DNA from 2 places in the Shewanella violacea DSS12 genome. Region 1 is predicted to be linked to the other one. Evidence: predicted binding sites of a transcription regulator. Region 1 holds the regulator's gene; the other holds the start of a gene.

Region 1 (18,056 bases):
TCGAGCAGCTTGGTGGCTCCTAGAATAACGGTTAAAGGCGTTCTTAATTCATGGCTGGCATATTTGGCGAATGACTGCTCTTGCTGTATCAGGAGTTCACTCTGGTTTCGATACTTATTGAGACTATTAGAGAGTTCGGTGAACTCTAATGCCGACCCTTCAGGCACGGAAAAGCTAGTTTTTCTTTGTGCGGATTTAAGTTGCTGACTGAGCTGATTGACTGGCTGAACTAAACGTTTCGATAACTTTGAAATGGCGAAATCGAATGCTAGGTACAGGAGTATCATGATGGCCAGTGAGGCAAAATTGATATATCGCCAATCATCAGAGCTGAGCTCGATCTTGTCGGCTGCCAGCGTTAAGAAGAGGGGGCTAGTTTCACCATCTAGGTCAAAGCTTGAGTAATGGAAGAAGAGGTCATGAGCTATGTCGTCGGTGACTTCATCATTGTAGCCTACGGGATATAGTGTCAGTGGCAAGAATTTCTCGGGGAATGCCTCGGCTGAATCATAGGCCAAGATGTTAGGACCTATGATGAGAGGGGATCTAGCACCTTGCTGAAATTGGCTGATGGCATAATCCGCAGTCTGTTGTAAGACGCGCTTGTTTATCTCATCTTCGAGCCAATAGAGTCCCGCCTGGCTGAAAGCAAAAAACAATATGCCAATAAGAAGAGCTATACCATTGAAGTATAAGCTTAATTTCTTGGTTAGGCTTTGGGCCGTAGAGTTACCTAATTTAGGGACTTTCATTACTATCGCTATCTAACGTTTGTTGTTGGAGTTTAAAGCCTATTTTGGGCACAGTGACCAATATCGACTCGGGAAATGGTTTATCTAATTGATTGCGAAGTTGGTACATGTGGCTACGTAATATATCACTACCCGGTGGCATGTCTCCCCATACCTCCTCGATAAGCTCCTCACGTTTGACCACATGGGGGGCGCGTTTCATCAATAGTTGCAATATTTGATAGCAAGTGGGGGTCAGAATAAGCTTAGTTCCGTTGCGATAAACCTGATGTTCCGCAGTATTTAATTCAAGGCAGGCGTATTTTAATGTTCCTAAAGCGACCTTACCTTGCTGTCGTTTTATTAATGCTGTGATGCGGGCATTGAGTACATCTAAGTCGAAAGGCTTGGCCAGATAGTCATCGGCCCCAGATTCGAAGCCGTTCAGTAGGTCTTGTTTATCATCGAGTGCGGTTAACATCAGGATAGGTGTGGTACAGCCTTGTTTCCTCAGTTCTTTAGCCACACTTAGGCCATCCATTTTAGGCAGCATTAGATCCAGTATGATGGCATCGAAATTTGACTCAAGAGCAAGCTTAAACCCAAGTTCGCCATTGGTAGCGAAGTCGACTTCAGTTCCTTGTACTTCAAAATAATCAGCAAGAATACCCGCGACATCTTGATTATCTTCAACGATTAAAAGTTTTGATCTCACACTAGCTCTCTTATTGATCTATTCTAATTTGAGGATTATCTCATTTAAATGTGTAAAAAATGTCGAGTTAGTAACCATTTACTGTATTAAGAATGGCTTTTACGCTGAACAGTGCACAATTAGCCTATGAACAATTGTTTATTCATAGAGAGTTTATATACTAAACGCCATTCAATTTACAAAGTGTAAGTTGTGTTTACCCTGTTTGATATCTTGAGTATAAAATTATTAGGATATTCTGGAGTTTTGTGTGATTAAAAAAATGAATAAGTTAGTACTGAGTGTCGCTGTTCTTGCTACTAGTATCTTAGTTGCTGGCTGCCAGACAACGAATCCTTATACCAATGAAGGCCAAAATGCCAAGGCGACTAACGGTACTATTATCGGTGCAATTGCCGGGGCAGCAATCGGCGTAGCCTCTTCAAGTAAGAGTGATCGTGGCAAGGGGGCATTAATTGGTGCAGCATCGGGTGCAGCATTGGGTGGTGGCATAGGATATTACATGGATGTCCAAGAAGCTGAGCTGCGTAAACAGTTGCGATCAACTGGTGTCAGCGTGACTCGAAGTGGTGACAATATCGTGTTGAATATGCCTAACGAAGTCACCTTCGGTGTCGATGAAGTTCATCTAAATCCTGGGGCTAAAAACGTGCTTAATAGCGTGGCCTTAGTCGCTAAAGAGTATGATAATACTCAAATCAATATATTGGGTTATACGGATAGTTCAGGATCTGAGTCATATAACCTTCGTCTGTCTAAAGTTCGCGCTGTTGAAGTAGCTGACTACCTTATCTCTCAAAAAGTTGAATATGCCAGAGTCAGATCTGAAGGTATCGGCGAGGCTAGACCCATAGCCAGTAATAGCACAGCCCAAGGTCGGACACAGAATCGACGTGTCGAGATTATTCTGAGCCCATTGCGTTAAGAGCTAAAGGCAAGAATCGAATTGATATCAAAAATGGCTTACATATGTAGGCCATTTTTTGTTTAGGCAGATAATTTATGGTGCTGACTAATGCGTTATCTCAATATGGTACCTAGGATTATTGAGATAAGCTTAGGTTAAGAGCCTTGAAGAGTGCTCAGTGATCACAGCAGGAAGAAGGTGGCTAGCCCGAGGAAGGCAAACAAGCCAATCACATCCGTGACTGTGGTTAATACCATGCCACCGGCTAGGGCCGGGTCGATATTCATTTTTTTAAGCAGTAAGGGAATACAGGCACCGGCAAAACCCGCCACCGTCATATTAATTAGCATGGCTCCGCCTATGAGTGCACCTAATGCCACATCTCCTTTCCAGAGCCATACGGCCACAAATACCAGTACAGACCATAACAGGCCATTGAGGAAGCCGATTGCCAGCTCCTTGCCTATGAGCCAGCGAGAGTTACTCTGTCCTATCTGACCCAGTGCTATGCCTCGAATCACCAGAGCTAAGGTCTGATTGCCAGCGACGCCTCCCATACTGGGTACTATGGTCATTAGAATCGCTATGGTGGCGAATTGTTCCAGTGTACCTTCAAACATATTAGTGACAGATGCAGCTAAGAGGGCGGCAAATAAGTTGATGGTCAGCCATAGAGAACGTTGTAAGGTACTCTTCAACACAGGGCCAAAGGTATCGCTATCATCATCCATTCCCGCCATGCCCATCATGGAGTGCTCTGCATCTTCTCTGATGATATCGACAACATCATCTATGGTGATTCTGCCTAGTAGCTGATTATCTTTGCCGATCACAGGTGCCGAGATCCAATCGTGGCGCTCAAATAATTGCGCGACTTCGCTGTCATTCATGCCAACAGGTATGCCCTCTAGATCCGAGGCCATAATGTCTCTGACCGATGCGTCCGGGTTACAGGTGAGTAGATCTGAAATTCTGACACCGCCGAGTAAATTGTCATGCTTATCGACAACATAGAGGGTATCAGTCGCTTCCGGTAGCTCTCCGCGAATTCTAAGATAACGCAGTATTACATCTATGTTGACGTCTGGGCGCAAGGTGACTGTATCAGTATTCATTATGCTGCCAGCCGTGTCGTCAGGGTAGGATAGAGCCTGCTCGACTCTGGTTCTATCTTGACTGCTCATGGACTGGAGTACTTTATTGAAGACACTGTCCGGTAAGCTACGCAGAATATAAGCGAGATCGTCGGTATCCATTCCTGCAGCGGCTTTGGCCACTCGTTCGGGTGTCATCTGCTTGATGAGGTTATCTTTTAGCTCCTCACCTAATTCATCTAAGATCTCGCCGGTATGATCCAGATCGATAAGTTGCCACAACACCTGACGCGTTCTTGGAGGGGAGGATTCTAAAATAAAAGCAACATCAGATGCCGCCATATCATGGAGCATGTTTCTGACATGGACGAACATACCACTACCAAGGGCTTGGGTGAGCCGATTTAGACGTTGATCTGTTGTTTCGCTGTCTAGTACTTCTCTCGGCATAGTTGACCCTCCTTTGGTGGTGAATTGATAATTTGATTTAGACTAGGGTTAACTAGCTAATGGATAAAAAGAAAGGGCGATTATAGCGTGAATTGATTAAAAGATTAGAGTTAACTCGCTTCATCGAATTTGGCATCGACCAGGGCACATATTGCATCGAGTGCGGCATCGGCATCCTGACCCTTACCGAGTAGAGTGATGGTTTTCCCCATGCCAGTCTCTAGCATCAACAGGCCTAATACGCTGGCAGCTGAGGCTTTTTTCTCTCCCTGCACTATGGTTATCTCGGCGTCAAATTCCGAAGCCAAGATGGCGAGTTTAGTCGCAGCTCGGGCATGGAGGCCGAGTTTATTGCATATGGTGACCTGACGTTCTAATTTAGTCATCGCTCAATTCGCGATGGCGCGCCTGAATCTTATGCTTACTGTTAGCAAAAAGCTTAGCTAACTGCTCAGTGACATAAACCGATCTATGTTGTCCGCCAGTACAGCCTATGGCAATAGTAAGGTAACTACGGTTGTTTCTTTCCAAGTGAGGTAACCAGGTGGCCAGTAAATTTTCTATTTGCCAGATAAACTTATTGACTGTTGGTTGTTGACTCAGAAAAAGTTGAACCGGCTCATCTAGGCCTGTCATGGGTCTTAGCTCAGGTTCCCAATGGGGATTTGGCAGGAAACGAACGTCAAACATGAAGTCAGCCTCCACCGGCATGCCATATTTGAAGCCAAAAGATTCGAAGTTAATTACCAGCTCTTTATCGACACTACCCAAGAGAATTTCACGGATCTTATCACTCAGGTCATAGATGTTGAGGTTGGATGTATCTATGTAATGATCGACCATCTTAGATACAGGTTCGAGTAGCTCTCTTTCATGTTCTATGGCTTCTTTCAGCGAAGTCTTAGTGCGGGATAGAGGGTGTAACCTGCGAGTTTCACTGTAGCGCTTCAGCAGTACTTCATCGCTGGAGTCTAAGAAGAAACTGAGTAGTTCTGTGCCCTTAGGGAGGTTAGCAAGTTGCTTTAAAAACTCTTTATCTTGCTCTGGCATATTACGCACGTCAACACTAATGGCGACAAGATCTGTGCTGCCCTTAAGTTGTTCGAGCAAGGTATCCATGAGCGGCAGAGGAAGATTATCGACGCAGTAGTAGCCAAGATCTTCTAGGACCCTGAGTACAACAGATTTTCCCGAACCGGAGCGACCGGATACCATCACCAGTTTCATTGTGTTATTACCTGATAGAGTTCTGACTCATCTTGAGTTTTTCGTAACTGTTTCACAATAAGCTTATTATTGAGCTTTTCGGCCATAGATGACAGAGTACTCAAATGCTGCTCACATTGATCCGCAGGTACTAAAAGTGCGAATAGTATATCTACAGGTTGCTTATCAATGGCGTCGAAGGAGATAGGCTCTTCGCACTTGATTAATACAGCAACCGGTTGACTTATGTTGCTCAGCCTACCATGAGGAATCGCAATACCATTACCTATACCTGTGCTTCCCATTTTTTCTCTCGCCAAGAGGCTTTCAAAAATCTCTTGTGAAGATAGGGTTGGGTATTGGACAGCCGCAAGATCGCTGATGAGTTCCAATACCTTTTTCTTACTGCCCGGAGTGGCGCAAGTGGTACACTCCGGCTGCAGGATGCTGCTTAATTCCATTATTTAATGCTTTGTTAGCTTCTCTTTGTGTTTAATAACCTGACGGTCGAGCTTATCAATCAGGGAGTCTATTGCGGCATACATGTCAGCATTCTCTGACATGGCGAAAACCTCACCACCGGCAAGGTGGAGTTTAGCTTCGGCTTTTTGCTGCATTTTTTGAACATTTAAAATAACGTGCACATTATTGATCTGATCGAAATGTCGTTCAAGCTTAGTGAACTTTTCTTCGACATAATGTCTTAGCGATGTCGTGATCTCTATATGGTGTCCAGTTAGGTTTATGTGCATAGAAATACTCCTCCAGTTTCCGATTTAACTCTTAAGTTGATGATAGGTAAATCTTTCGGGATTTAACTCACAACATAATTCCCTGTTTTACCAGGAGTTGAGCCTAACTAATATCGACTACAGGCCGCTTCTGGTGATTAGCACTTACAATAAGCGTTAATCAGGCCGTCACTTAAACTAGGTTCCCCTAGTTAGGCTATGACCTTTATTCCTTTATTCCTTATTCTACAAACTCTTACGTTGATTCGATGGTGGAATCAACATAGCTTCACGATACTTAGCTATGGTGCGTCTCGCAACCTTAATGCCCTGATCCGCTAATAACAAGGCCATCTTACTGTCGCTGAGTGGTTTCTGTTGGTTTTCGGCGGCGACCAGCTTCTTTATGAAAGCACGAATCGCGGTAGATGAACACTCCCCACCATCATCGGTAGCTACATGGCTTGAAAAAAAGTATTTCAGCTCAAATATGCCCCTTGGGGTATGCATATATTTCTGTGTAGTGACGCGGGATATGGTGGATTCGTGCATCTCAACGGCTTCGGCTATGTCGTTAAGTACCATAGGTTTCATTGCTTCTTCACCGAACTCGAAGAAACCCTGTTGGAATTTCACGATACATTTTGAGACTTTCAGTAAGGTCTCGTTGCGGCTCTCTAAGCTCTTGATAAACCATTTAGCCTCTTGCAGATGCCCACGAATAAACTGGCTATCTGCTTGACTCTTTGTACTTTTTGCCATAGATGCATAATGTTGATTTACACTGATCTTCGGCATGTTGTCTGGATTTAATTCGACCATCCAGCGACCTTTCTTCTTAGTCACTGTGACGTCAGGGATGACATATTCATCCTTGCCCGGGGTAACGGCCAATCCAGGACGGGGGTTAAGCGTCTGGATTAACTCTATGGCATCTCTAAGAGCATCTTCCTTGAGCTTAGTCTTGCGCATTAGCAGGCGAAAATCTCGTCCGGCGATCAGATCCAGATGGTCTCTGATCAGGATCCTGGCGTTATCTATATGTGGAGTCGTGTCAGCGTATTGTGCCAGTTGGATCAAGAGGCATTCACTGAGATCTCTGGCTGCGATACCGATAGGATCGAAGTGTTGGATGCGTTTAAGTACGGCTTCAATTTCATCCTGTTCAATTTCAGGATCTCCCATGGCTTCGAGAATATCTTCAATGCTCTGGGTGAGATAGCCTCTCTCATCTATGGCCTCAATGATGGCCGTTGCTATGGCGAGATCGTTATCAGAAAACGGTGTTAGATTCTTCTGCCATTCGAGATGCTCATACAAACCTTCGCTGGTCTCCCCCTGGAAGGGCATATCGTCGTCGCGCATGGCACCGGAAGTTGAGTTAGGCGATGCGGTATAGACCTCGTCCCAAGTGGTGTCCATGGGGAGCTCTTCGGGCATAGAATCTCGGGTTATCGCCTCGGAGGTTTCAACCGCTGAGTTGTCAATTGGGCCATCGCTCTCTGCAGTGGCACTAAAGTCTTCAGTGTCTACGGTCTTGTCTTCGCCATTGACTGGGGGATCAACTTGCTCTTCATCTAGTTCGAGTAAAGGGTTGGAGTCTAACGCTTGTTGGATTTCTTGTTGCAGTTCCAGCGACGATAATTGCAATAGACGTATAGCCTGCTGCAGTTGTGGTGTCATGGTTAACTGCTGACCCATTTTAAGCTGGAGTGACGCTTTCATTTACCGCTATTCCCTTCATGTAATTATAAAATGAGACAGCCTGCTTGGACTTGTTTGGGGCTTCTCTGAGCCCCTGAATTTTAGGCTAGGTAGCCGAGTATCTGTAGTGACTCATCCCTTAATACGCGTTAAGAATAAGCCTCTTGATTAACTATAGCTTGAATTGTTCACCTAAGTACACAGCTCTTACTTGCTGATTGTCCATGATTTCGGCGGGTGTACCTTCAGCGATTAAATTTCCGTGACTGACTATGTAAGCTCGTTCACATACGTCTAAGGTTTCACGCACATTATGGTCGGTGATCAGTACACCTAAACCACGGCTCTTAAGCTGCTGGATAATTTTTTTAATGTCGATAACCGAGATTGGGTCGACACCTGCAAAAGGTTCATCCAGGAGAATAAACTTAGGGTTGGCTGCTAAGGCTCTGGCTATCTCGACGCGTCTGCGTTCGCCCCCCGAGAGCGCCATGCCTTGGCTATCTCGGATGTGAGTAATATTAAATTCTTCTAGAAGATTCTCGAGTTGTTCTTCTCGAGCGTTGTTATCTATATCTGAGCGAGTCTGCAGGACAGCCATTATGTTATCCCGCACCGATAACTTCCTAAATATGCTCGCCTCTTGAGGCAGATAGCCAATGCCTTTTCTTGCCCTCAGGTGCATAGGATCTAAGGTTAGATCATCATCATCGATTAAGATCCTGCCTTTATCACTCTGTACTAAACCGACGATCATGTAGAAAGTGGTGGTTTTTCCTGCGCCATTAGGACCTAGCAGGCCGACAATCTGGCCGGTTTTTACTGTGATACTAACATCCTGAACTACGGCACGACTCTTATAACTCTTGGCAAGGTTGACTGCCTTTAGCGTCATCTGGCTCATTGCTTTTCCTGCCCTATGATTGGTAACAGAGCTGGCATAGCGTCTTGCTTATTAGCTTGATTGTTAGTTTTATCTTGTTCTATTTCAGGTAATTCCGTCGGTAGTTTCTTGGCCGCCGGCGGTTGTTTTGCCTTATCTTGGCTGGTATCTTGATAGCTTTCAGGCTGGATAATGGTGATGACCCTATCATTGCCTTTACTTTCAGCTATTAACTGTTGCTTAGCTATGTTGTAGCGAATCATATTACCTGTCACTCGACTAGCATCTTGTTCCAGCGTGGCATTACCTAGTAAGGTTAAGGTTCTGCTCGATAGTTCATATCTAATTTCTTTGGCACTGGCTGAAGCCGGGCGTCCATCTTCCATTATTTGCGAGTAAGTCGCGGGATTGCCTATGGCGACAAGTATTTTTCCGCCGCCATCTTCTTTAGAGGTCGCTCTGAGTTCGTCGGCCAAGATCTTGATCGATCCCTGAGTCACCTCTACCGGACCATGAAAGATCATCTGATTGTTCTTGATATCCGCTTCTTGACTAGAGGCTGAGATCTTAACTTCTTGCATGAGATCATTTTGCTTTGCTATACCACTAAAGCTTGTGACACACAGTAGAGCTGCGATGATTAGGTTATGTTTGTTCATATCGTCCTTCAAATGGCGTACTTGTCTTATTCACAACACATATGGAGCGTTGGTCTGAGTCTAATTATTTTTTACTTTTACTTTGGGCTAGTGCAGCTTAAGGCTAATTGACCTCATATACTCCTTTAACCTTACTCAATAGTTGTACTTTCTGAGCTTTAAGATCACCGAACAAGCCCATACCTTGGATCATAAAATCATTACCTGTGATGTACACCTCACGATCTGAGGTCATGATCATGGTATTGAGGTCTAATTCCAAGTAACTGGTTTTCATGGTTTGGATCGGCTCTTCAGCGTTGACTGAATCGATAATAACATCGTTCTCGAGCACGACTTTACCTGACTTTTTATCCAGTGTTCCCATCGTCGATTGCAGGCGCCATTTTGCTTGGCCACCGTTGGGATAGACTAGGTATATGGGCTTAGTGAAATAGGTCATATTGGCCTCATCGAAGTGCTCCATATGGGTGGCAGTGACTCGGCTGCTGACTAAACCTAACTCATTATAATCGACACTACGCAGATCATCGGCAATATAATCTGGTCTTAAGCTGGCATCGAACGCCACCCCTTGATCATTTTTCTTGGATTGTACTTGCCAATACAGCAGCAAGGCCGTTCCGAAGAAAGCTATGATGCCCAGAGTCACTCTATTCATATACTCATACCGTGTGCGGTATCGAATTTCTCTTGGCTGAGGAGTAACAGATCCGTTAACTCACGTAAGGCCCCATGTCCGCCTTTGATGCTAGTGACAAAGTCGGCAGCTTGCTTCACATAAGGGTGACCATCTGCGACACAGACTGAGAGGCCTACTTGTTTCATTACCGGCAGATCAACCATATCATCACCTATATAAGCCACCTGTTCTGGGGTCACATCATATAGGGATAATAGCGCTTGGTATGGCATTAATTTGTTGTCGACACCTTGATAAATATGTTCGATGCCCAGTGCTGTCATGCGGTCTTCGACTATCTGAGACTTGCGCCCTGTGATGATCGCCACGGGAATATCACTGGTGAGCAGAGATCTCACTCCGTATCCGTCCCGAGTATGAAAGGTCTTTAGCTCTTCACCGCCATTACTCATGTAGACCAGACCATCGGAAAATACGCCGTCTACATCGCAGATAAGCAGTTTTATCTGCTTAGCTTTCTGCCAAACCTTGTCCGTTACAGGACCATAAAAACTCTGATGAGATTCATTCATTCTAGATTACTCCTGCCTTCACCATATCGAGCATATTTAATGCTCCTATGGGGGTGTTATTATCATCTACTATGATGAGACCATTGATATCTTTTTCGTCCATCACTTTTAGTGCTTCGGCGGCCAAAATCCCCTCGGATATGGTGGTACAGGCTTTACTCATCACATCGGATATAGATGTTTCTCTTAAGTTGACCTGGGCGTCTATGACTCGGCGAAGATCGCCATCGGTAAAAATACCCACTAACTTGTTGTCATCATCGGTAACCGCTGTCATACCTAAGCCCTTGTTCGATATCTCATAGAGAGCATCTGTGACACAGATATTATGCCTGACCAGAGGCAGTTCGGAACCTTTATGCATGACATCACTGACTTTAAGCAGTAATTTTCGACCTAACATACCACCTGGGTGTGATAGAGCGAAATCATCTCTGGTAAAGCCTCTTGCCTGTAATAGTGCTACTGCTAGGGCATCGCCCATGACTAAGGTTGCCGTGGTGCTGGATGTTGGCGCGAGTCCTAAGGGGCAAGCTTCTTCGGGCACTTCGATACACAGATGCACGACCGCATGTTTAGCCATGGTAGATTCTGGATTACCCGTTAGCGCTATGATAGGCAGGCCCATACGTTTAATGACCGGCATCAAGGTTAAGATTTCCGAGGCTTCTCCAGAGTTGGAGATGGCTAAGATGATATCGTCCTCACTGAGTACGCCCAGATCCCCATGACTGGCTTCACCGGGATGAACAAAAAATGCGGGTGTTCCTGTGCTGGCGAAGGTAGCCGAAATTTTATTGCCGATATGACCTGACTTGCCCATCCCCATGACGATGACCTTGCCCGTGCACTCGAAGATCAATTTACAGGCAGCGGCAAACTCAGCCGAATCTACATATTGATATAAGTTATCGAGAGCCTTTCGCTCCACATCGATAACTTTCTTGCCCCATTGGCGTAATTTATTTACATCTAGCATTTCGAACTCTCTGTTTATTCAGTCTGAACCAAGTCTTGTTAAGCAAGAAAAAGGACTAGTTGATACGAGATAAAGGTCAACAATAACACGCCTCCATGCCAAGGCTTTAATGCTCTTGCACGGCCACTCAGTAAAATGAGTATGACAAGGGCGCTACTCGTGGCCATTACCATATAAAAATCTCGGGTACTGGCCGCTGCATCGACTTCACCTGGGGCTATAATTCCTGGAAGTGCCAGTACGGCGAGAATGTTGAATAAGTTTGAACCGACAATATTACCTATAGCCAGATCGTGTTCTTTTTTCAGTACGCCAGCCACACAAGCCGCAAGTTCAGGCAAACTCGTGCCTATGGCTATTATGGTCAATCCTATGACCAAATCCGATAGATGATAGGCTTTGGCGATACCGACCGCGCCCTGAACCATCCAGTCGGCAGACAGGGGTAATAAAATAATGCCGGCGATTAGCCAGAAAACTGCCTTGTGAGTCGGGACTCCCTTAGGAATTTCTTTATCGGCCTCATCTTCTAGTGTGTCAACTTGCTTGCTGGTTAAGCCATGCCAGATAAGGTACCCCATAAGAATGAAGAAGAGTCCCATCAAGGTAACGCCTTCCGTGCGTGTCAGCATGCCATCATGAAGGAAATATCCCGCGATAGCTGTGGCAGCCAACATCAAGGGTATTTCCCGTAACAGGGTCTGGGAGCGAACAGAAATCGCTCCTAACAGAGCCGTGATACCTAATATCAAGGTGATATTAGCGATATTTGAACCTAATACGTTACCTATGGCTGTATCTGTCATGCCTTCCATGGATGCCGTGACCGCGACGAACATTTCAGGAGCTGAGCTGCCCATTGCCACTATGGTCAAGCCGATTAACATAGGTGGGAGTCCGAGGTTGCGGGCAAAGGCTGACGCACCATAGACAAATTTGTCGGCGCTCCACACCAAAACGCTCAATCCCGCAATAAGCATGAAAATATTAAATAACATTTAATTCAATTCTAAAATGACTCTATGGGCATTTTCGCTGGATTTGAATGAAAATGAAAGTATTGAGACAAGATAAGTGTCGATTCAGTTGTGCCTATAAGCGCAATTACGTACAATTTGCTGCTCAGTTTCTGTCAGACTTGTCTGTCTTCCCTTGGTGCTTGTACTTAATGGATGCGGTATGAACATAGAAGTGTCACCCAAACCTAAGTCATTGGTGGAGATCCGCAACTTAAAATTTAGTCGCGGTGACCACGTCATTTTTGATGATATTAGCCTATCTATTCCCAAGGGGAAGATCACCGCGATCATGGGCCCGAGTGGAATAGGTAAGACGACCTTGCTCAAGCTGATTGGCGGACAGCTCACTCCCGATTCAGGTTCGGTATTCTTCGATGGCAAAAATGTGCATAAATGTAGCCGCAAAGAGCTATTTACCCTGCGTAAGCGCATGAGCATGCTATTTCAAAGTGGGGCCCTGTTTAGCGACATTAATGTGTTCGATAATGTGGCCTTTGCTCTGCGCGAGCATTCAGGGCTCGCCGAAGAGATTATCGCTCGTATAGTATTGATGAAATTAGAGGCGGTTGGTTTACGAGGCACTGCCAAAATGATGCCTAGCGAGCTTTCCGGCGGCATGCAGCGCCGGGTGGCGCTTGCCAGAGCGATTGCGCTCGAGCCCGATATGGTGATGTATGATGAACCTTTTGCAGGCCAAGACCCTATTTCAATGGGAGTGCTGGTGAAGCTGATCAAAGAACTTTCTTCTGCTTTGGGGCTCACCTCTGTGGTGATATCCCATGACGTACAGGAAGTCTTGGGCATTGCCGATTATGTTTACGTTATGGCCAATAAGCGAGTGATAGCTCAAGGTACTCCAGAGGAATTACGAGTCGCCGACAATGAACTGCTTAAACAATTTATTGGTGGTGAACCTGATGGCCCGGTTCCTTTTCATTTTCCAGCATCAAATTATGCCGAGGAGTTAGTCGGTCAGTGAAAGATAAACTTATTAGCAAGTCGATAATGTGTCCTCTTAATATAGAGAGGCTAGGTTTATGAGTATGCCTGATAGTTTAGCCAATCTTGGCCGTGGCGGCATAGATCTGGTTACAGGCTTGGGCAGAGCTGGTCTCATGCTTTGGGGGGCTGTAGTCCGTAAGCCACGTTTAAAGGGATTTTCGCTATTTGTTAAACAACTTTATGTTGTTGGCGTGCAATCTATGGTGCTAATACTGATATCGGGTCTGTTTATTGGCATGGTATTGGCCTTGCAGGGGTATAATATTCTCGTTGGTTTCGGTACCGAGGAGAGTCTTGGCCCTATGGTTGCCCTGAGCTTGCTAAGAGAATTGGGTCCTGTGGTGACAGCGCTGTTATTTGCGGGCCGAGCTGGCTCGGCGTTAACCGCCGAAATAGGCTTGATGAAAAGTACCGAGCAACTCTCCAGTCTGGAGATGATGGCTATCGATCCCCTAAGACAGATTATAGCGCCTCGGTTCTGGGCCGGTGTGGTGAGTCTGCCTCTGCTGACCTTGATGTTTACCGCCGTGGGGATCTATGGTGGTCACCTAGTAGGAGTCGAGTGGAAGGGGATAGACAGTGGCAGTTTCTGGTCGATTCTGCAGGCCTCTGTAGAGTGGCGTCAGGATATCGTCAACTGTTTGATTAAGAGCTTCCTGTTTGGCATAGTCGTGACCTGGATTGCTCTGTACAGAGGTTATCAGGTGACGCCAAATCCTGAAGGGATAAGTAAGGCCACGACTCAGACGGTTGTTCAGTCGAGTCTGGCAGTATTGGCATTAGATTTTTTACTTACGGCGCTAATGTTTGGCCGTTAATGGATTTCATTGAGCTGACTCAAGTCGGCTCAATATGTAGAGTGGAAATGAGAGTATGTTAACTCGTAAAATTGAAGTATTGGTGGGAGTGTTTCTACTATCAGGCCTAGCAGCTTTTTTGATCTTAGTGTTCAATGTAGCCAATGTTGAAGTCAGGTCAGGGGCTAATAATTACACCCTATATGCTAAATTTAGCAATATAGGTGGGCTTAAAGTGCGTTCGCCGGTCAAGGTTGGTGGTGTGGTTGTTGGGCGGGTGAGTGCTATTACTCTCGATCCCACCGAACTGGTGCCTGTGGTCAAGTTGTCTATGGATAAGCATTTCGATCAGTTCCCTGAAACGAGTAGCCTTTCCATTTTGACTTCGGGTTTACTGGGTGAGCAATTTCTGGGACTAACCCCTGGATTTATGGACGATGATATTTCCATGTTGGTCGATGGCGATAGAGTCCACGATACCCACTCGGCACTTGTACTGGAAGAGCTTATTGGTCAGTTCCTATATAGCGTCAAAGATTAGGCTTAAATTGAGTCAAGCTTCTATAGAAGCTAGTGATAGATTGAAATAAATAGTCGAATATTTTTTTATAGCGTCAAGGATTTTAAATGAGAATGTTTAATTGTATCTGTAAGTATACCGCTTCACTTCTTTTGCTGGTTTTGAGTGCTACAGCCCATAGTGAAGACTCGGTCGTAAACACCATGAATCCTTATGATATGGTTGAGGCGGTCGCAAATAATACTTTTGCCAGATTTCATCAGGATATTGACATAATTAAGGCTAACCCAGACCATCTTAAGCTGATAGTCTCAGATGAACTCATGCCTTATATCGATTATAAGTATGCTTCTTATAAAGTCATGGGCACACATCTTAAGGCCACGACAAAAGAGCAAAGACAGCGATTTGTAATAGCATTCCAAGGCTATCTGGTATCGACCTATGCTCAGGCGTTCACCGAGTACACAGATCAAAAAGTGAGGTTTTCTCCAGGGAAAGATTTTACCGGCGAGAAGATGGTCGATGTCAATGTTGAACTAATAGAAGCGGGTCGACCGGCGATAAAATTAATGTTTAAAGTGCGACGTCTCAAAGACGGTAGTTGGAAGGCATTCGATCTTGTTGCCGAAGGTGTTAGCTTGCTGGCATCTAAGAGCTCAGAAATTTCGAACTTGATCCGTCAAAAAGGGATTGAATCGGTAATTTTAGAATTAGAGCAACGCAATAAAGGCCATGTGAGTCAAAAATCTAATGGGGTTAAGCTCTAAGTGCTAGAGTTTATCTGCCAAGATTCAGTGTGTTGTATTTCGGGTAGGCTTTCACAAGGAGATGTGGTTAAGCTTTGGGGTAAGAGAAAGCGTCTGCTCAGTGATAATATTAAGGTCATTGACCTGTCTGCACTGACTTATAGCGACAGCGCAGGCATAGCTTTCATCCTAGAGCTGATAGCCCTGTCTAAGCAACAAGGAAGAGAGATAACACTCAGTTCTGCATCGAGTCAGCTATCGAAACTAATTGGGTTATACGATTTGGAACACTTCTTCGATGAAGAAGTAAAAAAAGGTAAATAGAACCATGGATACCAACGAGACAGAACTAGCAAATGAAGCTGCGAAGCTCAAAGAGATCGAGCAGCTGCTTCAAGATGCACTCTCATTAGATGAAGTGCATGTGACCCAAGCTGGGACCCACTATAAAATTGTGGCCATCGGCGAGTGTTTCGATGGTATGGGGCGCGTAAAACAGCAACAAACTATATACGGGCCTCTGATGGAACGTATTACCAGTGGTGAGCTACACGCGCTAACTATCAATGCTTTCACGCCGACACAATGGAAGCGTGAAAAAATCTTCAACATGTAAACCGAGATCTAAATTGGATAAATTAAAAATTCAGGCGAGCAAAGCGCTGGCTGGTGAAGTAGTGATCTCCGGGGCTAAGAATGCCGCCTTGCCTATCTTGATGGCTGGCGTGTTGGCTGAAACCGACTTTGTCATTAGTAATGTACCGGATCTTAGAGATGTAAACACAAGTTGCGAGTTGCTTCGTTGCCTAGGCGCCGAAGTAAGCCGTACCGATAACAGTGAAGTGCGTATCTCTACCACCTCTCTGGATAATTTTTGTGCGCCTTACGACCTAGTTAAAACTATGCGTGCATCGATTCTAATTTTGGGACCATTATTGGCTCGTTTCGGCACCGCCGATGTATCCCTGCCTGGTGGCTGTGCCATTGGTGCTCGTCCGGTGAATCTTCATCTCCATGGTTTAGAACAGATGGGTGCGAAGATCGAGGTCAAAGAGGGTTATATCAAGGCCCGTGTCGATGGGCGTCTAAAAGGCGCACATATCTTCATGGATATGGTTAGCGTGGGCGCGACAGAAAATTTATTGATGGCAGCTTCCCTTGCCGATGGTGAAACCATCATAGAGAATGCCGCCCGTGAACCCGAAGTTGTCGATCTGGCTAATTGCCTTATCGCCATGGGCGCGAAAATTGAGGGTGCAGGTACTGACTCAATTCGTATTCAAGGAGTCGAATCACTTCAGGGCTGTCATTATCGTGTGATGCCAGACAGAATCGAGACAGGTAGCTTCTTGATTGCCGCCGCGGTCACTCGTGGCAAGATACGTTGTGTTAAGGCGGATCCAAAGACTCTTGAGGCCGTACTTGCCAAGCTTGAAGATGCAGGTGCTAAGATCACCACAGGTAATGATTGGATTGAGCTTGATATGCAAGGTCAACGCCCTAAGGCGGTTAATATTAAAACCGTGCCATATCCTGGTTTTCCAACGGATATGCAGGCGCAGTTTTGTTTGCTCAATGCGTTAGCCGAAGGTACCTCAACCATTACCGAAACCATTTTTGAGAATCGTTTCATGCATGTACCTGAGCTTATTCGTATGGGCGCAAACATGGAACTTGAAGGTAATACCTGCATTATTCAGGGTATTGAGCGACTCAATGGTGCTCAAGTGATGGCGACTGACTTAAGAGCTTCGGCCAGCCTAGTTATTGCTGGACTTGTTGCCGATGGCACCACGATAGTCGATCGTATCTATCATCTGGATCGCGGTTATGAGCATATCGAAGAGAAGTTTAGAGGCTTAGGTGGTCAGGTAGAGCGCACCAGAGAACCTGTATAAGTTTTATAGTAAAAAGATAAGCCAGTTATAGCAAAAAGCCATCGATACCTGAGTGTCGATGGCTTTTTTGTTTTCTGTAAGCGCTATTGCTAGGAAAAAATAAAAGGTCAGCTGCTGGCTGACCTTTGTATGAATCATTTTATAGCAGTTACTCTGGGATATTAGTATTCTCACCAATGAGTACTGGCACATCATAGGGCTTGCCCTTACGTATGATGGTCATGGATATGTGTTTTCCAGGGGGCGTTTCGGCAATCCTATCCATGAGCATTTCAACTCCAGGAATATCTTCTCCCTGGTATTTTATGATCACATCTCTTGGCTGTAGCTGGGCTTGGGCCGCTGGTCCATTAGGATCGACCGCTGTGATAACCACACCGGTAAGATCTGGTAGGTTTAATATTTGTGCCATCACTGGGCTGATGGGCTCACCGCTAATGCCTAGTGCTCCTCGGATCACCCGGCCATTTTTAATCAGTTTACCCATTATGCTGTGGGCGAGTTTGATAGGAATGGCGAAGTTTATGCCGTGGCCGCCACCTTCCTCTCCGACTTGGAAGGCCGCAGTGTTAATGCCTATCAGGTGGCCACTGGTATCTATCAGTGCTCCGCCTGAATTTCCTGCATTAATCGCTGCATCAGTCTGCAGAAAATCCAGGTAGCCAGAACTGAGTCCATTACGTCCAGTGGCACTGATGATGCCCTGAGTGATGGTTTGGCCTAAGTTATATGGATTTCCTATGGCTAAGACAACATCACCGACCTGTGCCGGTACCCCTAAGTTAATAGGTACTATA
Region 2 (4,620 bases), 1.1 Mb from region 1:
CAAAGGCGCCAACCTGCTGCGTACAAGATACTGCTTATTATCGCCCAGCACTATACCGCTGTGTTGCTCCAGGAATAATCTAAATTGTGTGTATTCGGTTTCAGCGAGTGATTTATTTGGCACCTTGATATCCTAATATCAAAAAAACAGCTATAGGGTTTAAACTAGACTCAGCATAACGAGATTCAATTTTAGCGCAGCTTATACATGAGCGAGTCATAATATACAAGATTAATATCCCCCCAAGGCTCTACTCATAATCATTATAGACTCAAATGCTTATTAACAGCTGCCGCAAGTTCATCTGGATTAAATTTGGCAATAAAATCATTTGCACCGACTTTCTCGACCATAGCTTGGTTAAATACCCCGCTTAAAGACGTATGCAGCACAACTTTAATGTTCTTCAACTTAGGGTTGTCTCTAATCTCTGCAGTTAAAGTGTAGCCGTCCATTTCTGGCATCTCAATGTCTGAGATAATAAGAGGGATCTCGGTCGATACATCGTCCATTTCGGCACCGATTGCTACTAGTTTTTCCAGTGCTTCTCTGCCATCTTTGGCGGTATCTATCTGCAAACCTAATGAAACTAATGCCCTAATGATCTGTTTACGGGCCACTGCTGAGTCATCAATAACCATAATATGGAAATGTTTTTCCCTGTCTAAGGTCAGCTGCTCATCGGCTTCTTTACTTATCTCAGTTTTAACCGGCGAAATCTCATCGAGGATCTTCTCCACATCGAGTATTTCAACCAACTCACCTTCAATCTCAGTCACTGCCGTGAGGTATGAGAACTTTCCAGCCCCCTTTGGCGGTGGTAAAATGGCTTCCCAATTCATATTAATGATCCGCTCAACCGAACAGACCAAGAAGCCTTGCACACTCCTGTTGTACTCAGAAATGATAATGAAACAATTCTCAGTGCTTTCAACCGGACGACCGCCAGTAGCCGCACTCAAATCGATTACCGAAATTGTTTTACCACGGATATGAGCAACCCCTTTCACATTGGGGTTCAACTTAGGCAGGCTGGTTAGAGGAGGACATTGAAGAACTTCTTTTACTTTAAAAACATTGATACCAAACCTTTGACGACCATTGAGTTTAAATAGCAATAACTCTAAACGGTTCTGACCGACTAACTGTGTTCGTTTGTTCACTGACTCAAGAATGCTTGACATAATGCGCTTGCCTTGTCGTCTTTTAAATGTCACCTAAAACTCATGGCTTTACGAGTACTAGGCATACTAATTGCTTACTTACTAACAAGTGTTAAATATCTCACAACTTGACCCTTTATCGTCAAGTTTATGGCGCCTTAAGTTTATTATAAGAAAAGGCGAAATTTTCGGTCACTAAGAAAGTATAGGTGTAATCTAGCTCATCAAGCTAGTCTATTCATTATGAAAGTAAAATATGTCCTCTTTTCTTTGATGTTTTTGTCAAATCACGCTTTAAGCACACAAGCTGCAATTGTGCCTACTCTATCGGCCATATCTCAATTAGCTATAGGGGTTGTCGAAGAAAAAATTGATGTTGCAGACCATGCAAGAGTAAACATTACCCCGCAAAGTCTAGATACACGGCTTAAGCCACCATTGTGCTTTCCACCAGTAAAAGCAGAATTGGCTAGTAATAGAGCGATTAAACGCAATAACACCATAAAAATAACCTGCAAAAGTCCACAACTTGATTACCCATGGCAGATTTTCATCTCAGTGAGAGTCGATATTCTCTATCCAGTTGTGGTCGCCAGACAGACATTGGGCCCAGGAGATTTAATCGCAAAAGGCGACATCGTCATCAAATATGTCGAGCAAACCCTTTTAAGAGGTCAGCAATTCAACAATCTTGCTGAGGTAGTTGGTACTAGGGTGAAAAGAAGAACGCCTGCTAACCAACCTATATTCAGTAATAATCTCTGCTTCGTTTGTAAAGGTGATTCAGTCTCAATTTTTGCACGCACAGATAACTTCGAAATAAAAACCGTTGGAGAAGCGCTGCAGGATGGGAATTTAGGTGATAGAATTCGTATTAAGAATACCTATTCCCATAAGACTGTCGATGCGAGAGTCATAGATGTTGGCAAGGTCGAAGTCAGAATGTAAGTTTTCTTGAATTTTATTAAAGCTCAGGGAAACACTGCCGATATACCATTATGTTCTTTTATTTTTTGATTGTTGGAGCCGAATATGGCTATTGATATTAAGCAAGTAAACACAGCAGTAAACACTCACATTGGCAAGTCCCCTGCACATAAGGGCAGTGAAAAAACCAATGATGACGCCGTCAACTCTCTGAGCACACCACCCAAGAGTGACTCAGTGTCTTTGACATCTCAGGCACAACAACTACAAAGCACTCAAGCCAAAATGAATGATATTCCAGAAATTAATGAACAGAAAGTTCAAGAAATAAAGCTGGCAATCGCAGAAGGCCGCTATAAGATTGATCCTGAAAAACTGGCGACTAACATAGCTCAGTTTGAAAATGACTTAAAGGGGATGAACTAGTAATTTATGAGTCAGATAAACGACATCGTCGAACTTCAGTTCGAGCTGCTTAACAAGCTAAAAGTAATCATCAAAGATGAGACAACTGCCTTGACCAATCAAGATGCAGATAGTCTACTTTCCTTGGCAAGCGCCAAAGCTGGATTACTCGATGAGCTAAAACGCAAAGATGAAGCTTTATCTCTCCATGCTGATAAGGCCTTACTCATCAGTGATGTACACTTGTCTGCTCGAGTCACATCGGCCAAAAACCTGCTGGATGAATGCAAACAATTGAACAGTGAAAACTCCAGCCTGATAGAACTGAATATCGCAAGCATGAATCGATTTTCCCAGGCCCTGCAAGTTAGCCGCAATGCCTCTAGTTTAACCTATAACGGCAAGGGTAAGACCTCGACGATATCTACCTTAGGCAATGATATACAAGCCTAACTGTCTCTTGGTGCCCCAGGCATAGCGCTCCCCCTTCCCTATAGTCTACAAAGGCTCAAAATTGCGCTGAGACTCTAAGCTCGAACCCCACCAGCTAAGTAAACATGTCATAACCCCATAATGACCAGGCGACTCCTAGACCGGACTCAGAGTGCTAAACTCCAAACACTGTCACTGCCATGTCTTAGACGTGTTCAAAAGATTCAAAGGGTTCAAATTAAGTTAAGCCTAATCCCCTTATATTGAAACGCTCATTAGCTAAACAGTGCATAAACTAGATAATCGAGAAGTACATTAGCTAGGCTGTTGATTAATTAGACCGCTCGTTAATTGGAAGCCTATAAATTGGAAGCCTATAAATTGGAAGCCTATTAATTAGAAGTTCATTAACTAGAGGTCCATTAGCCAGATTATGCCAAGAAGTCATCAAAGAAAGCCAGCCACTGGTTTATGGACCAAACTATAGAGTGAGCTAGGAGTGAGCTGCCAAAGAAAGCCATAAACAAAATCGGCTAAGGGTGAGAGAGGAATGTGGGATAGATAAGACAATCGAAGACAGAAAAACTGGTAATTTCCTGTCTCCAACTAAGAATACTTAAAAGTAAGTGATCTCTTTTATTTTTTGCGGTCTATTTTGCTGTTGATACAAGGCCCATACCAAGGAAAAATCTAACTCTAGTTCAGTCACATAATGATCCCCAGCAGGATAACTCTTTACCACCTTAGCACCACGTATCACTCCAGATACCGAAGCTTGAATGCTATCACTAGATAACATCCAGTCATTGACACTACTGCTTGCTGACAACTGCTGGCCAAACACCTGTTCGGCCAATTCTCTGTATGCAGCAATTTTAGAGGCTTGCATCGCCATTACCACTTTTTGTGCTTGAGACTGGGCAGGCTGAGTATCTAATGGTGCATAGCCTATTGCCGTTAATTTAGGAAAGCTATCAGGAGCCTGGGTTTCCCACTCTATATACCTGTCCTGTGACGCACAGCCTGAGATAAACATTAAGGTTAGGATTAGCCATTTTTTCATTGTGAACCACCTATGACTTGAACTTGCTGCAATCCTCTAACGGGATCTCTGTATAACAAACCATCTCGTGAGGTGATGGTCTCCGATGCTTTCAGGTAGCCAGGTAATTCACTGATATTAAATGCTCCCTGTGATGCCGAAACCACGCGATTATTGGTAATATTCACTATCCTGGAATTAACCACTATCCCTTTAGTATTCATACTCAGAGTCGACACCACAACATGCTCCACAGCGATTCCTGAAGGTAACTTCTTCCAATCTCGAGTCAGGAGAAAGTCTCCTTGGGGAGTCACCCTGATATTGTCACCCACATTGATATCCACCAAGTTAAACTGACGCCCATGTAAGGCGGCAATTAAACCTTGTTGTAGCTGTAATCCAAACGCATTTGTCTGATTAAATGAGTCTAACAAGACTGGGGTTGCAACCAGCAGAGGCTGATCACTCCTGAGTTCGTCATTTTGCTCAACCAGCTCTCTGACAATTTGCTCAGATAAATGATTCATGGCCGATGTGGACGGCAACTGATTGCCTCGTTCAAGGTTATCTGTTGACTGGTCTTCACCGCTATTTGCACACGCACTCAAGAGTAACGCGGCAATAAATACTAGTGTCTTACGCATACTT

The links. The regulator sigma-54, encoded in region 1, starts transcription at its own class of promoters, with help from an activator protein. The targets are predictions, from matches to a motif close to GTTGGCACGNNNNTNGNNT.
Region 2: the regulator sigma-54 is predicted to act here: its motif matches at 1,242-1,260, upstream of flgA (flagellar basal body P-ring formation chaperone FlgA).

The regions. Positions count from the first base shown of each region.
Region 1 covers NC_014012.1:475,544-493,599, forward strand. The annotation lists gene SVI_RS01885 (sensor histidine kinase) at 1-752, opposite strand, end outside; gene SVI_RS01890 (response regulator transcription factor) at 739-1,446, opposite strand; gene SVI_RS01895 (OmpA family protein) at 1,709-2,371, shown strand; gene mgtE (magnesium transporter) at 2,536-3,897, opposite strand; gene SVI_RS01905 (HPr family phosphocarrier protein) at 4,008-4,283, opposite strand; gene rapZ (RNase adapter RapZ) at 4,276-5,124, opposite strand; gene ptsN (PTS IIA-like nitrogen regulatory protein PtsN) at 5,121-5,564, opposite strand; gene hpf (ribosome hibernation promoting factor) at 5,568-5,855, opposite strand; gene SVI_RS01925 (RNA polymerase factor sigma-54) at 6,081-7,559, opposite strand; gene lptB (LPS export ABC transporter ATP-binding protein) at 7,711-8,442, opposite strand; partial or broken gene lptA (lipopolysaccharide transport periplasmic protein LptA) at 8,547-9,080, opposite strand; gene lptC (LPS export ABC transporter periplasmic protein LptC) at 9,184-9,741, opposite strand; gene kdsC (3-deoxy-manno-octulosonate-8-phosphatase KdsC) at 9,738-10,295, opposite strand; gene SVI_RS01950 (KpsF/GutQ family sugar-phosphate isomerase) at 10,297-11,274, opposite strand; gene SVI_RS01955 (calcium/sodium antiporter) at 11,313-12,272, opposite strand; gene SVI_RS01960 (ATP-binding cassette domain-containing protein) at 12,454-13,272, shown strand; gene mlaE (lipid asymmetry maintenance ABC transporter permease subunit MlaE) at 13,331-14,113, shown strand; gene mlaD (outer membrane lipid asymmetry maintenance protein MlaD) at 14,169-14,633, shown strand; gene SVI_RS01975 (MlaC/ttg2D family ABC transporter substrate-binding protein) at 14,720-15,382, shown strand; gene SVI_RS01980 (STAS domain-containing protein) at 15,410-15,685, shown strand; gene SVI_RS01985 (BolA family protein) at 15,690-15,977, shown strand; gene murA (UDP-N-acetylglucosamine 1-carboxyvinyltransferase) at 15,991-17,259, shown strand; gene degS (outer membrane-stress sensor serine endopeptidase DegS) at 17,408-18,056, opposite strand, start outside.
Region 2 covers NC_014012.1:1,611,466-1,616,085, reverse strand. The annotation lists gene SVI_RS06520 (CheR family methyltransferase) at 1-129, opposite strand, end outside; gene SVI_RS06515 (chemotaxis protein CheV) at 264-1,184, opposite strand; gene flgA (flagellar basal body P-ring formation chaperone FlgA) at 1,407-2,111, shown strand; gene flgM (flagellar biosynthesis anti-sigma factor FlgM) at 2,196-2,516, shown strand; gene SVI_RS06500 (flagella synthesis protein FlgN) at 2,523-2,948, shown strand; gene SVI_RS06495 (LPP20 family lipoprotein) at 3,544-3,990, opposite strand; gene SVI_RS06490 (FlgO family outer membrane protein) at 3,987-4,616, opposite strand.